DNA from 2 places in the Actinoplanes digitatis genome. Region 1 is predicted to be linked to the other one. Evidence: riboswitches for the same ligand, from Rfam matches in the RefSeq annotation. Region 1 holds a riboswitch; the other holds the start of a gene.

The links. Region 1 has a riboswitch for ZMP and ZTP ahead of BJ971_RS36590 (glycine hydroxymethyltransferase). Riboswitches for the same ligand answer to the same signal wherever they lie in the genome.
Region 2: another riboswitch for ZMP and ZTP. It lies ahead of BJ971_RS15420 (bifunctional 5,10-methylenetetrahydrofolate dehydrogenase/5,10-methenyltetrahydrofolate cyclohydrolase); the one in region 1 lies ahead of BJ971_RS36590 (glycine hydroxymethyltransferase).

The regions. Positions count from the first base shown of each region.
Region 1 is NZ_JACHNH010000001.1:8,253,961-8,261,603, reverse strand. Features, by position in the region: gene BJ971_RS36610 (alpha-amylase family protein) at 1-204, opposite strand, end outside; gene BJ971_RS36605 (RNA polymerase sigma factor SigF) at 289-1,095, opposite strand; gene BJ971_RS36600 (copper resistance CopC family protein) at 1,320-1,880, opposite strand; gene BJ971_RS36595 (discoidin domain-containing protein) at 2,282-5,245, shown strand; ZMP/ZTP riboswitch at 5,333-5,441, shown strand; gene BJ971_RS36590 (glycine hydroxymethyltransferase) at 5,461-6,882, shown strand; gene BJ971_RS36585 (discoidin domain-containing protein) at 7,401-7,643, shown strand, end outside.
Region 2 is NZ_JACHNH010000001.1:3,570,215-3,577,857, reverse strand. Features, by position in the region: gene BJ971_RS42125 (hypothetical protein) at 47-2,530, shown strand; gene BJ971_RS15425 (DUF1616 domain-containing protein) at 2,527-3,426, shown strand; ZMP/ZTP riboswitch at 3,426-3,509, shown strand; gene BJ971_RS15420 (bifunctional 5,10-methylenetetrahydrofolate dehydrogenase/5,10-methenyltetrahydrofolate cyclohydrolase) at 3,525-4,394, shown strand; gene BJ971_RS15415 (glycoside hydrolase family 26 protein) at 4,384-5,433, opposite strand; gene BJ971_RS15410 (polysaccharide deacetylase family protein) at 5,433-6,245, opposite strand; gene BJ971_RS15405 (hypothetical protein) at 6,499-6,741, shown strand; gene BJ971_RS15400 (hypothetical protein) at 6,810-7,463, shown strand; gene BJ971_RS15395 (metallophosphoesterase) at 7,520-7,643, shown strand, end outside.

The DNA.
Region 1 (7,643 bases):
GTCGACCGTGTCGTAGCCGTGCGTCTCGGACGCGAAGACCGGGCCGAGCAGGATCCCCGAGGCGCCCAGCTCGATGGCGTAGTCCAGCCAGTCGGTGATCCGTCCGAGCCCGCCGCCGTCGCCGCCGGCCGGGTACGCGCCGGCGAAGCCGAGCGGGTAGACCTGCCACCACACGGCGTGCTCCACCCAGCCGGGCTCGCTCACAGCATCAACTCGCTTCCTCGCCCTGGAGAGCATACGCAGAACGCCGGCCCGAACCGGGCCGGCGTTCTACGTGTCCGGTGCAGGTCAGAGCAGCTCGCCGGCCAGGTGGCCGCGCAGCTTGGTCAGTGCCTTGGTGAGCAGGCGGCTGACGTGCATCTGGGAGATGCCGATCTGGTCGGCGATCTGGGACTGGGTGAGGTTGCCGTAGAAGCGCAGGGTGAGGATCTTCTGTTCGCGTTCGTCGAGGGTGGCCAGGGCGGGTCCGAGGGCGACGCGGGTCTCGGCGATCTCGAATTCGTGGTCGGTGTCGCCGAGGGTGTCGCCGAGTTCGGTGGTGCCGTCGGCGCTGATGGGGGTGGAGAGGCTGGTGGCGTTGTAGGCGCGGGCGCCTTCGAGGCCTTCCAGGACGTCTTCCTCGGTGACGCCGAGGTGGGTGGCGATGTCGGCGACGGTGGGTGAGCGGCCGAGGGTGTGTGTGAGGGTGCTGTTGGCTTCGGTGATGGCCAGGCGCAGTTCCTGGAGGCGGCGGGGTACGCGTACGGACCAGGTGCGGTCGCGGAAGTGGCGCTTGATCTCGCCGATGATGGTGGGGATGGCGTAGCCGGCGAAGTCGACGCCGCGGTCGGGGTCGAACTTGTCGACGGCTTTGATGAGGCCGACGGTGGCGGTCTGGATGAGGTCGTCGGTGGGTTCGCCGCGGCCGGAGTAGCGGTGGGCGAGGTGGCGGGCGAGTGGGAGCCAGGCCTCGATCGCCCGGTCCCGCAGCGACGCGCGGGAGGGGTGACCAGCCGGCATCGCGGCCATCGCGTTCAAGAGGTCGGCGGCGCTCTCCGGCGGTGCCGTGCTGAGCGCCGGCTTCGTCCTCGTCGCGGTGGACTGAATGACAGTCATCTCGTGTCCTCCTTGTCACCTGTCCGGAGAGCCGGCCCGGCGTTTCGCCGGGCCCGGGTCGGGCAAGGTATCGCTGTCGGTTCGCGCCGGCGACGATCGATGGATCGCCGCCGTCCGAACACGTATGGCCGTTCGGTTATGCAGAGGTTAGCCGAGTGGGCCATAGATGACTAGCCGAAAGTATGAGTCACGTTAAGTAGTCATTCGGTCACAGTAGACCGGGCTCAGGGGCGGCGGCGTCGGAGCAAGGCGGCGCCGACCGCTCCCACCAGGGCAATGACGCCGATTACCGCGACGATCGGCAGCCAGGAAGATCCGCCCTTCTCCTCCTTCTGGGCGACCGGAATCGGAGCCGCGGCCGTCGTCGTCGGCGCCGCGGCCGGCGACGACGGGGCCGCGGGTGCGGTCGACGGCGCGGCCACGTTCACGGTGAACGAGTACTTGCCCTGCACCGGGTGCCCGTCCTGCGAGACCACGCCGTAGGTCACGGTGTAGACCCCGTTCGGCAGGGCCTCCGGGAACGTGATCGAGCCCGTCTTGCCCTCGGCCTTCGGCGCGGAGGCCGGCACCTCGCGTCCACCGGCGTCCGTCACCACGATTGTCGTCCGGTCACCGTCCAGCTTCTGGAGGAACCTCAGCCGGACCTCTTCCGGTGCTGTCGTCAGCTTCGCGGCCTTGCCGGGCGTCGCCTCCACCAACGCGTTGTGTGCCCACGCGGGGCCTGCGGTCAGGACGGCGAGAAGCGCCGCGGCCAGGGCCGCGGCGACGATACGAAGGAGACGCATGCGTACTTCCTAGCCGAGAGGGTGCGCGGCGATCCACCCGCCCGGCCCCGGACACGGCCGTGGCGCCGGCCTCGGGTGGGGCCGGCGCCACGGCGCGGGGGAACGTGCTGCTGGGGACGGTGAAGTTATTCTCATCGATGAATTAGTTAACAAGCAAGCAATCTAAGTTCCGGAACTCACACCGCCGCGCCCGCGACGTGGGCGTATGTGGAGCCGCAGTGACCTGGCTCTCGCCAGGGACGGCCGAAGTGCCCGGTCGGGCATGCTGGACCGCGGGTTTCCGGCGGATCGAAGTACGTCGCGGCCATCGTGGAACAGCGTCGTGCCCAAATGGTGATTTGACAGTCTTTGGGGCGGACGCGAAGGCTGTCATCGGCATTCGGCTCCGCCGAGGAGGTTCCTTGCTCGCACTGTCCCGCCGCCAGCTGCTCGCGCTGGCGGGCGTCGGCGGTATCAGTGGTGCCCTCACCCTGCCCGAACGCGCCTCCGCAGCCACGCCGGACCCGGTCGCCGACCGCTACCGCGAGGTGCTGCACGCGCATACCCGCTGGGTGGAGGAGCAGTGGGACACCGGGATCGGCGCCTACCGCGCCGCCGACTTCTGCTTCGTCTCCGTCCTCGGCAACGCGGTCCTGCTCCGGATGGAGGACTACGACCCGCGGCTCGCCGACGTCGACGCGCCGACCCTGAAGGCCAAGACGCTCGCCACGATCCAGCGCTACGCCGCCACCAACCGGCTGGCCGGCGGCGCCGAGTGGGGCCGCCGCCTCTTCTGGGACTCCACCTTCGAGCTGTACTTCATCCTCGCCGCCCGGCTGCTCTGGGACGACCTGGACGAGCAGACCCGCGTCAACGTCGACAAGATCGCGGCGGGCCAGGCGTCGTACGCGTACGGCCTGGGCTCCGACGACGATCCGCTCAGCGACGGCTGGTCACCGCACGGCACGACCGGCGGCTGGACCGGCGACACCCGGCTGGAGGAGATGGGCGTCTACGCGCAGGCCCTCGCGCCCGGCCTCGCCTGGGCCGCACCCTCCGACGAGGCAGCCGACGGGTGGCGGGAGCGCTTCCTGCTGTGGGCGACGAACGCGAGCGGGCTGCCGGTCGCCGACCGCGCCAACCCCGCCGTCCTCGACGGCGAGCGGATCGACCAGCGGAACACCGCGCACAACCTCCACGACGCCTTCATCGTGGAGAACCACGGGTCGGTCAACCCGCACTACCAGGCCGAACTCTGGCGGATGGCCGGCCGCGCGGCGATCCACTTCCTGGTCGCCGGCCGCCCGCTGCCGCAGGTGCTCACCGCCGCGCCGAACGGCGAGCAGCTGTGGGCGACGCTGCGGCTGCTGGCCAGCGACGCGGGCGAGCCGGTCATGCCGATGGTCGCGGACCGCTACCACCTGTACGGCCGGGACGTCCTCCCGCTCGCGTTCCTCGCACAGGTGCAGGGCGACCGCGACGCCGCCCGCGCCGAGGCGGACCTGGCCGAGCGCCTGATGCCCTACCTGCGGTACGAGCCGAAGTACCGGCTGACGAAGTTCAGCGGCGAGGAGAAGTACGAGCCCGAGGCCCGCGCCGAGCTGGCCATCTCCTACCTGTTCCACCGCCTGCGCACGCGCCCGGTCCAGCCGGTCGGCCGGGCCGAGTTCTTCCGCCGGGCCAGCGGCACCCGGGACTTCGGCAAGGAGATCGGGCTGGTCGCGCACCAGTCCGAGCGCGCGTTCGCGGGCGCGGTCACCAAGGCCGGCTTCGTGAACTTCCTGTGGCAGCCCGGGCACGACAACTGGCTGATCGACACCCGGGCACCGGCCTTCCTGCCGGCCGGCAGCCGGCCGACAGCGAGCTGGACCCGGGCGTACCAGCGCAACCGCGACGGCCTGGACGCGACCGCGACCGTGCTCGCCTTGGACGGTGACCACGCCGCGGGCTTCGTCACCCTGCCCACCGGCACTGTCGTCTACGCGAGCACCGGCCTGCCCGGCGAGGGCCGCCTCACCCTCTTCAACCTCGACATGCCCGGGGTGTCCGGCCTGTCCGGCAAGCGCGGCTTCACCACGCCGGACGGCGCCGCGGTGCTCGGCGACCAGGGCGAGGCGGGCGTCACCTTCAGCCCGCGCGACGCCCGCTGGGTGCGGATGCTCGGCCGCGAGCCCGGCACCGAGTTCGGCTACTCGATCTTCACCTTCGCCGTGCTCGACACCAGGGGCGCCGACCTGGCGCAGGGCGCGATGCCGACGGCCTCCTCCGAGGACATCTGGAATCCGGCGCGCAACGCCACCGACGGCAATCCGGAGACCCGCTGGGCGGTCGCCCGCGAGGAGCGCGGCCGGGTCGACAGCTGGCTCGCGGTCGACCTCGGCTCCGCCGTGAAGGTGGCCGGCGTGCGGATCGACTGGGAGGCCGCGTACGGCAAGGGTTTCGTGATCCAGACCTCGACCGACGGTCTGACCTGGACCGACGCGGCCGCCGTTCCCGAGACCCGGTCCGCATCCGGCTGGGTCGGCATCGACGGCCGGGCCGGCATCGTCACGCACGGCACGTCCCGCGAGATCGTGGTGAGCGCGGGCGCCGTGTCCGCGCCGGCGCCCATCATCGAGGGTTACCCGGGCGGCACGACGAACCTGGCCGCGGCCGCCGCCCGCACCCTGCCCACCGCCGAGGGCCTGCTGATCAGCGACGCCGACGGCTACCTCAGCGTCTTCAACCTCACGCCCGAACGGGTGGAGGCCGTCGTCGGCCTCCCGTCCGGCCGCCGCCTCTACCGCGGCACCCAGATCGCCCGCGGCAAGGGACTCCAGTGGGCGACGAGCCTGGCGGGCGGCACGGCGCTGGTCGAACCGCCGCGCTTCCTGCTCGACGAGCCGGCACCGGACGGCACCCGGTTCGAGGCGCGGGACTCGAACCACCTCAAGATCACCGCGCCGGGCCGGCGCCGGGTCGACCTGACGATCCGGGCCGGTTCCTGGTCCACCCGGGTGCGGCTGCGGGCCGGCCGATCCCGCAGCCTGGTCGTGCCGGGCTTCCCGGTGACGCCGACCGCCGACCTGGCCCGCGGCCGCGTCACCTTCCCGACCTCGCCGCTGCCCGCCGGCATGAACCCGCCCGCCCGCGCGGTCGACGGCGACCCCCGCACGACCTGGCGGCCGGGCGGGTCCGGCCGGATGGTGGTGGACCTCGGCGCGGTCGTCGCGGTCGCCGACACCCGCCTGACCTGGACCAGGGGGCGCCGCAGGAAGTGGCGCATCGAGGCCTCCGAAGACGGCCTGACCTACTCCGCTCTCGGCGAGCGGGCCCGCTATCTGGCGGTGGCGGTCGAGGGCTGGCGCCCCGGCGACGCGGAGCTGATCGAGTTCGCGGCGTTCTGACCGGCCCTCCGCGCCCGAAATGTGGGGCGGCGCACCGAGGCGACCTGGGCAAGCGATCGCGTGGCGCGGACGACGCCGGTATGCTGTTCGGCGGGCCGTGACTGGCGCGTTCGGATGGGCCAACCATCGTGGAGCGGCCCCGTCGTGGTGGAGACCGGTCCGCTGGACGACCCTGCCGTGCGCCTGGGCCTCTTCACCTGTGATAGGGAGGTCCGATGTCCGCACTGAATGCCGAGTCGACCGCTTTCCGTTCCGCCCTCGAGGCGGTACGCGCCGTTGAGCCCCGCATCGCCGACGCGATCGCCAAGGAGCTCACGGACCAGCGCGAGTCCCTCAAACTGATCGCGTCCGAGAACTACGCCTCTCCCGCCGTGCTGCTGGCCATGGGCAACTGGCTCAGCGACAAGTACGCGGAGGGCACCATCGGCCGCCGCTTCTACGCCGGCTGCCAGAACGTCGACACCGTCGAGACCGTCGCGGTCGAGCACGCCAAGGCCCTGTTCAACGCGCCGTACGCGTACGTGCAGCCGCACTCCGGCATCGACGCCAACCTGGTCGCGTACTGGGCGATCCTCGCCGACCGGGTCGAGGCGCCGGCGCTGGCCAAGGTGCAGAAGCGCAACGTCAACGACATGACCGACGCCGAGTGGGCCGAGCTGCGGGCCGCGTTCGGCAACCAGCGCATGCTCGGCATGTCGCTCGACGCCGGCGGGCACCTCACCCACGGCTTCCGACCCAACATCTCGGGCAAGATGTTCGACCAGCGCAGCTACGGCGTCGACCCGGCCACCGGCCAGATCGACTACGCGGCGCTGCGCGCCTCGGCCAAGGAGTTCCGGCCGCTGGTCATCGTCGGCGGCTACTCGGCGTACCCCCGCAAGGTGAACTTCCGCATCATGCGGGAGATCGCCGACGAGGTCGGCGCGACGTTCATGGTCGACATGGCGCACTTCGCGGGCCTGGTCGCCGGCAAGGTCTTCACCGGCGACTTCGACCCGATCCCGAACGCGCACATCGTCACCACGACGACGCACAAGAGCCTGCGCGGGCCCCGCGGCGGCGCGGTCTTCTGCCAGCCGGAGCTCTCCGACCAGGTCGACCGCGGCTGCCCGATGGTCCTCGGCGGCCCGCTCTCGCACGTGATGGCGGCCAAGGCGATCGCGTTCGCCGAGGCCCGCCGCCCCGAGTTCGCCGACTACGCGCAGCGCATCGTCGACAACTCCCAGGCGCTCGCGGCCGGCCTGACCAGCCGTGGCGCCACGGTCGTCAGCGGCGGCACCGACAACCACCTGGTCCTGATCGACGTCGACAAGTACGGCCTGACCGGCCGCCAGGCGGAGCAGGCGCTGCTCGACTCGGGCATCGTCACGAACCGCAACTCGATCCCGCAGGACCCGAACGGCGCCTGGTACACCTCCGGCATCCGCATCGGCACGCCGGCGCTGACCACCCGCGGCCTCGGCACGGCGGAGATGGATCAGATCGCCGAGCTCATGCACACGGTGCTGAGCAGCACGAAGGCCGGCGCGTCGAAGGCGAAGTTCAACCTGGACTCCGCGGTGTCCGACCGCATCTCGAAGCAGGCGACCGAGCTGCTCGCGGACTTCCCGCTCTACCCGAGCGTCGACCTCGGCTGATCTTCGACCATGAGGGGCCGCGTCCGCCGGGCGCGGCCCTTCGTCGTCTGACGGCCACGCGGGGAAGCGCTTCCCCAAATTCTATCGTACTGTCCTATTTGCACAGCATGCCGGTAATGATCGTCTTGCAAGTTCAAGCCTATTCGGGCACGTCGATTTCTCGTCGAACAACCGTTATCGAGACCGGGTCGAGCCCGTCGTGGCTGCCCGTAAGGCCGCTCGGGTGCCCGGTTCCGCCGGGCGCTCCCCGGCCGTCGCCTCAACGTATTCGCAGCTCGGCGCCGGTCCGGGCGACTTATCGGGCGCGCCGGTGACCGAAAGTAGGGCGGTCGTCGCGTTCGGGCGCGACCCGATTCACTTTTGGACACTCCTTTGACACATGAGCGTTACGAACCTAGCGTCCAGGACGCGGGGGAGCGCTCTCTCCGGGTTCCCCCGTCATCCCCATCGGGAGCTTTCCCCGGCTCCCACCCGGACGCGCATCCCCCGCGCCCGTACCGCCGTGTCTAGGAGACGCAATGGTCATCCCCGATCTCTCCGCCGTCCCCGAAAGACGAACCCGCACCGGATGGCGCCTGGCCGCCACCGGCGCCCTGGTCGCCGTCGTCGTCGCGGGCTTCGGCGCGGTCACCGCGCTGAGCGCCTCGGCCGCCGAGACCCTGCTGTCGCAGGGCAAGCCGGCGACCGCCTCGTCGTCGGAGAACCCCGGAGTGTTCCCGGCCACCGCCGCGGTGGACGGCGACGCCGGCACCCGCTGGTCC
Region 2 (7,643 bases), 4.7 Mb from region 1:
GGTCCAGAGGACCTGTATGTGCGACAACGCCACGGAGGCCCAGCCCATGGCGGACCAGCGCTCGGCAGACCAGCGCTCGCCAGAACCGAGCAAGACCCCGGACGACGCGCGGCCGGACCCCACCGGGGTGCGCCCGCCCGCGCCGGACGTACAGACCACGTCCGGCGTGCCCAAGACGCAGGTCCCGGCGGCCGGGGCGCCCGACGCCACGGCCAAGGCCAGGGCCATGGCCGACGCCATCGCCAGGGCCCGGGCCGACGCCCTCGCGAAGGCCAAGCCCGCGGCGAGCGCCGAGGACACCGTCGTGCTGCGCGTCGAGCCCTCCTCGCCCGAGGACACGGCGGTGCTGACCGTGCCCACGCCGCAGCCACCCAAGGCCGTGCCCACACCACAGCCACCCAAGGCCGCGCCCACACCGCAGCCGCCCAAGGCCGCGCCCACACCGCAGCCGCCCAAGGCCGAGCCCGCGCCGCAGCCGCCCAAGGCCGAGCCGCCCAAGGCCGGTCCCGGCGAGGAGACCCAGGTCATCCTGCCGCGGGCGGCGGACGACACCGTCGTGATCCCGGCGTACCGGGTCGCCCGGCCGGCCGACGTCGCCACCGCCATCATCCCGGTGGTGCCCGGCCGCGGCGACGGCCCGCGGACCGAGGCGGCGCACCCGCCCGACCCCGGCCGCGCGCCCAAGCCCGCCCGCCCCCGCCGCGAGCCCCTCGACCTCGGGCACGCCCCGGCCGTGCTCACCATCTCGGCGCTGGGCGTCCTCATGGTGGCGCTGGCCTACGCCGGCGGCCGGATCGGCACCGGCAACGCGCAGATCGCGTACTGGATCGGCCAGGTCGTGGTCTTCACGCCCGTCGTCGTGCGGCTGCTCAGCCGCCGCATGGCGGGCGTCGCCGAGTCGTTCGTGCTGGTCATGGGCCTGGCCCTGAACCAGTACCTGCTCAAATGGATGTACAGCCCGGATCAGTTCCGGTTCCCCGACGAACTACAGCACTGGCTCGCGACGACGGTCATCCTGGAGTCCGGCGTGCTGTTCCGGCCGAACCCGGCCCTGCCGCCCGCCGAGCACTTCCCCGGCCTCGCCGAGCTGGGCGCGGCCGTCGCGCAGCTGACCGGGCTGCCGGTGACGGCCGCCGGCGTCATCGTCGCCGGCGTCGCGCACCTGGTCTTCGTCGGCCTGCTCTTCGCCGTCGTGCTGCGGGCCAGCAACTCCCCCGCGGTCGCCGGCGTCGCCTGCGCGATCTACGCGACCGCCCTGCACTACCTCTTCTTCAACTCGATGTTCCTGTACCAGACCGCCGCGCTGCCGTTCTTCATGCTGACGGTCTGGGCGGTCCGGCGGTGGCGTACCAGCGGTGGACCGCAGTTCGCCTGGCTCGCCGTGGTGTCGATGGCGCTGACCACGGTCAGCCACCACGTGACGGCGTTCGCGCTGGTGGCTACGCTGCTGCTGCTCGCCGTCGCCGAGCTGACCACCGAGAAGCCGCGGCGCTGGTCGGCGTTGATCATGCCCGCGGCCGCCGCCGCGGTCGTGGCGGCCTGGATCCTGCTCGTCGCCACCGACGTCCTCGGCTACCTGGAGGAGCCGGTCGACCAGGTCACCCGTACCGTGTCGCAGCTCCTGTCCGGCGCGAGCGACCCGGCGTCGACGTCGGCGCCGGTCTCCCTGGGCCAGCTCGCGGTGCAGGGCGCCGGCCTGCTCGGCCTCGCCGTGCTCTACATCGCCGTCACCCGCGACATGGTGCAGCGCCACGACCGGGACTGGTGGCGGTGGGCCGCGGTGGCCGGCGGCCTGATCTTCTTCGCCGGCAACGGCGTGCGGTTCCTGGGGCAGAACGGGCCGGAGATCGCCGGCCGGCTCTCCACGTTCACCTACATCCCGATCTCCATCCTGGCCGCGATCGGCCTGGTCCGGGGCGTGCAGCTGATCCCGGCCCGGGACGCCGAGGGGCACCGGTGGCGCGCCGCCGCCCCGGCCATCGACGTGGTCATGCCGGGCGGCTGGAACCTCTACAGCCGGGTCGCGGCCGGGGCCGCGATGATCACGTTGCTGATGATCGGCGCGCGGGCCGGCGGCTGGCCGCCGCTCGCCTCGCTGCTGCCGGGGCCGTACCTGGCCGGCGGCTACGAGCGCTCGGTCGACGCGCCCGGGCTGGAGGCCGCCGAGTGGCAGCGCCGTGTCCTGGGCCCCGGCAACCGCGTCGGCGGCGACGCGACCTCGGTCTCCCTCGCCTCGACCTACGGCCGCCAGGACCCGGTCCGCGAGGTCGGCCCGCTGTACTACGCCGATTCCTGGGGACTCGAGCAGGAGGACCTGGTGACGGAGCTGCACCTCCAGTACCTGGTGGTGGACCGGCGGCTGGGCACCCAGTTGCCGGAGAGCGGCGCCTACTTCGAGATGGATCCGCGCTCCGGGCAGATCACCTCGCCGCTGACCGACACCCAGCTCGGCAAGTTCGACACGCTCACCGACGTCGACCGGATGTACGACAACGGCACGGTGCGCGTCTACCGGCTGGGTGAGCGGTGAACGCCCTGCTGGGCCGCGTGGTCGCGGCGCTGACCGTCGCCTCGGTCGCCGCGGTCCTGCTGGGCCCGGAGGTGGCGGCGATCGCCGGCGGCCTGCTGCTCGCCTTCGTGCTGCCCGGCCTGGCGCTGCTCGGCGCGGTCTTCTCCCGGCGTGACCTGACCGCGGTCGAGCGCATCGTGCTCACCCCCGCGCTGAGCATGGGCGTGCTGATCCTCGCCGGCCTGGCCATCCACGTCGTGGGCCTGCGGATCGACCGGGCCTCCTGGGCGGTCGCCACGGGCGGGGTCACCCTCGTCGCGCTCGCCGTCGCGTGGCTCGCACCGCGCCGGGCACCGGAGCCACCGGCCGTACCGGCCGCACCAGCCGCGCCTGCCGCACCGGCCCGCGCGGGCGCCGGCGGCGCGGCCGCGCGAGCGCCGCACGGCCTCGGGCAGGACGCCACCGTGGTGATATCGATCGCCGAGGTCGAGGAGGCCCTCGACGCGGCGGAGCAGGAGAAGGCGGGGCGCCGCCGCCTGGTCCGGCAGTTGCTGCCGCTGGCGCTGGTGGTGCTGGTGCTCGGCGGGGCCGGCTGGCTGTCGTTCGAGACCTCGCGCACGACGCACGACACCACCGTCACCGCGCTGTGGGCCGGGCCGTCGGGTCCGGTCGATCGGGCGGGCAACCGCACCGTGCAGGTCTCGGCGAAGGGCCTGCTCCCCGAGGACGAGCCGTACACGCTCCGGGTGCTCAGCGCACCGGGAAAGGTGGTCCTGACCCGCACCCTCGCGGTGGCCGCCGACGGAACCTGGACCGAGGCGCTGCGCCTGCCGGGCGCGCAGCGGATGACCGTCAACCTCTACCGGGTCGCAGACGACACCGCCTATCGAACGCTCTATCTCAGCGCCGTAGACTGAGCAGGACACGCGACTGGCGGCATCGAGGATGGGGACCACCATCGGGGAGCTCGCCGTGGGGGCCGTCCGCCTGGGTGCCCACGCCGGAGTAGGCGCACATGTCCGTACCCCATGAAGCAAGACTGCTGCCCGGCAAGCCGGTGGCCGACGCGGTGCTGGCCGACGTCGCGCAGCGCGCGGCGAAGCTGCGCGAGGGCGGCGTCGTGCCGTCACTGGCGACCATCCTGGTCGGCGACGACGACGCGAGCGCCGGCTACATCCGGATCAAGCAGCGCCAGGCCGCCGAGCTGGGCTTCGTCTCGCCGCACGAGCACCTCGGCGCTTCCGCGACGCAGGACGACCTGCACCGGGCGATCGACCGGCTGAACGCGGACCCGTCCGTGCACGGGCTGCTGATCCAGTACCCGCCGCCGGCGCACATCGACTATGACGCGGCGCTGCTCACCGTCGACCCGGACAAGGACGTCGACGGCATGCACCCGCTCAACCTGGGCCGGCTCTCGGTCGGGCTGCCGGGGCCGCGGCCGTGCACGCCGGCCGGCATCGAGGCGCTGCTCGCGCACCACGACATCCCGGTCGCGGGCCGCGAGGTGGTCATCCTCGGCCGCGGCGCGACCATCGGCCGCCCGCTCGCCATGCTGCTGTCGCAGAAGCGGCCGACCGCGAACGCGGCCGTCACGGTCGTGCACACCGGCGTGCCGGACTGGCAGCGGTACGCCCGGCGTGCCGAGATCCTGATCGCCGCGGTCGGCGTGCCGGGGATCATCCAGCCGGAGCACGTGCGGCCGGGCGCCACGGTGATCGGCGCCGGCGTGCGCTACGAGGGCCGGCGGCTGCTGCCCGACGTGGCCGAGGAGGTCTCGGCGGTGGCCGGGGCGATCACGCCGCGGGTCGGCGGCGTCGGCCCGACGACGGTGGCGATGCTGTTCCGCAACGCGATCGAGGCGGCGGAGAAGGCTAGCCGCTGAAGCGGACGCTCTTCGCCATGGCGGTGAAGGCCGCGAGGGAGTCGGCGTCCGTGTCGATGCGCCACTTCTCCTTGTACCCGGGGTGGGTGTCGGTGTCGAACCAGACGACGCCGCCCACCGCCGGGTGTGCCTCGACCCACCGTGCGAAGAGCGTGATCCAGTCGGCCTTGGTCCGGCCGCCGCGGTCCACCGAGCCGACCTCGGTGATCATCAGCGGCTTCCGCGCCGAGAAGGACCGGTAGATCGGACCGAAGAGGGTGTCGGGCGTCTCGCGGTGCAGGTTGTACCCCGAGATGCCGACCCAGTCGACGTAGCGGTCGCCGGGGTAGAGCGCCTCGGGCGTGTTCCACTCCTCGACCGGGGCGGAGTTCCAGTTCGGGCTCCACACCCACGAGACGTTCGTCGCCTTCTCCTCGGCGAAGATGCCGTGGATCCGCCGCCAGCACTCGATGTACCCGGCCGGGTCCTTGCCGTTGCGGGCCGCGCCCCACGGGTACCAGTCGCCGTTCATCTCCCAGCCCCAGCGCAGCAGCACCGGCCGGCCGTGCCGCTTGAGCTGCCGGGCGGCCCGGGCGATCCGGTCGTCGCTGCGGCCGGAGGCGATGTCGGTGAACGCGCTGCCGCGCCAGGAGACCAGCGGCGTCGCGCCCGCGGGCAGGCCGTCGATCCGGGCGGGCAGCGTGTCGGTCCAGTCGTAGAAGACGTGCACGATGCGCTGGTCGCGCCCGGTCTGCCGGCGGCGAAGGGCCACGCTCTCGGCGAACGACCTGCCCTCCAGGTCGAGGTACGAGCCGAGGATGGTCCGGCCGGGCCGGAACGGCACCGTGCCGCCGCCCTTGGTGACCACCTGCGGAGCCGTCGCGCTCGGCCGCGGCGCGCCGGACGCGGCGGCCGGGCCGGGCGGGGTTGCGGTCGCGGCGGGCCCGTGGTCGGCGCGGATCCGGTGCACGGCGAGGCCCGTCAGCGGGACGGCGGCGAGACCGGCGAGGCCGAGCACGTGGCGGCGGGTCAGCTTGCGGGATGCCCGGTGTGCCGACATCACGTGAGGTTCCGGCCGGCGGCGCGGGCGACCTTGCGCACCACACGCCAGCCGGGCTGCGCGAGCCGCTTGAGCCGCGGCACCAGCGGGGACCCGCCCCCGGCGACCAGGTTCACCAGGTCGGCGCCGGTCATGGTGGGCGTCGGCTGTAGCCGGGGTACGGCGAAGCGCCGCTCGCCCGGTGTGTGCAGCCGCCGGCCGACCTCGGTGGCGTTGTCGTGCCCCGCCTCCAGCACCGCGTCGCGGACCCGGGCGCCGTTGTATCCGTGCGGGTAGGCGAAGCCGCGTACCCGGCGCCCCAGGCGCTGCTCCAGCTCCTCCTTGCTGCGCACGATCTCCTCGCGCAGCTGGGCGGGGGGCAGCACGTCGAGCGGGTGGTGCAGCAGGCTGTGGTTGCCGATCTCGATGCCGGCGTCGGCGACCTCGGCCAGCTCGTCCCAGCTCAGCAGGGTGCCGAAGTCGGGCGCCCAGCGGCCGAGCCAGCCGGCCTGGCCGCCCAGGTGCCCGACGGAGGCGTACAGGGTGGCGCCGGCGCCGGCCTCGGCGAGGACGGGCACACCCTCGGTGAGGAAGTCGCGGTAACCGTCGTCGAAGGTGACCGCGAGGAGTCTGTCGGTGCTGCCCTGTGCGAGCAGGTCGAGCGCGTCGGTGAGCCCGACGAGCCGGTAGCCGGCGGCGGTGAGCGCGCCGAGCTGCTCGGCGAGGCGCTCGCGGGGCACGGCGAGATCACTCAACGGGCCGCCGACCGCGGACACGGAGTGATACATGAGCGCCGGCATGGACTCCCATGCCGGCGTTGCCGCGACGGTCACCGCTCGTTCCTCCCACACGCCTGCCGGTTATGACCACTATCGGTCGGTGCCCCGGCAAGCTTCGGACACCCTACGGTGCACTTTCCGCAGCGTCCACCACTGCTCAGCCCTTGTTTCAGAGATATCGGTGTCGGTCACTGGCCCCGGTTCCGTCGGGGCTCCGGAATCCCGGCGACCTCTGCCGAAAGTCGTAGCCGTCGATCCGGCTGCGGACGGAAGCGCGCGCACCCCGGTTGACGGAAGGGTGAGGGCCATGAAACCGGACCGTGCGCGCCGCCTCGCCGAGGCCGCCTGTGAGGCCGGGCTCGTGCTCGGCCTGGTCGCGCTGCCCACCGCCTGGCGAGCCCTCGACGGCGGCCTCGTCGCCGTGCTGGCGGGGATGCTGCTGGCACTCACCGCAGCGACGTATGCACTACACGCGGTAACGTTTGACTGTTTCCTCTTGACGGGACAGCGGGCCCGACGGAATCTTGGATTAACCCAGCGTAAGGACTGAACCGAGGGACTTCCTGGCGCGTATCCCGAGATGCACCGTCGTCACCGAACCCCACGGGAGTGAACAGGATGTTCCGGCTCATCCAGCTCCAGGCCCAGCACGGCGTACCCCGCATCGGGGTCGACGCGGACGGCTACGGCAGTGAGCGGGCCGCCCTGGCCCGCTACCGGGAGACACCGTCGGAATTCTTCGGCATCGGCCGCTTCGACCCGACCGGGCGGCTGTCCGAGATCATCATGGACACCGTCTGCGGCCCGGCCGGCGGCGAGTGCCCCCAGCCGGCGGTCGTGGTGCACGCCGAGACGTTCCAGCGGCTCTGCGACAACTGCTCGTTCGGCCTCGACGCGCTGACCCTGCCGGAGCTGGCCCTGCGCCTCGGCGTCGTGGTCCGGATGGCGCCGGTGCTGGCCCGCTCGGGGCGGCACGCCGCGCCCGAGGAGGGCTGCTCGGCCAGCAACCGGATCGCCCGCGAGTTCGCCTCGCACGTCGAGGACCCGGGCTGGCGCACGGAGCTCTGCGCGGAGCTGGCCCGGACGCCCGGCGCGGTCACCGGGCTGCTGATCGGCGTCGGCGCGCTCAGCCACCGCGACGTGCTCGACCTCTATCCGGCGCTGTGCGCGCTCGGCACGCAGCTGCCCGCCGGCGTCCACGCCGACCTGCTGCGGGCCACCACCCGGCCGCAGTCCCCGGCGGGCGTCACCGGCCTGCGGCTCGGCCTGTGAGGCCGTAGCGCCGTCCTGGCGGCCGCTGAGCGCGCGGGCGTGGCAGACTTTCCGCTGTGACCGTGGGTGAAACCGTCGAGGCCGAGACCGCGCCGCGTCGCCGGCGCGGGTCCGCGCTGCGATTCGGCCTGATCGTCTCCGCCGTCCTGCTCCTGCTCTTCGGCGTGCCCTGGTGGACGC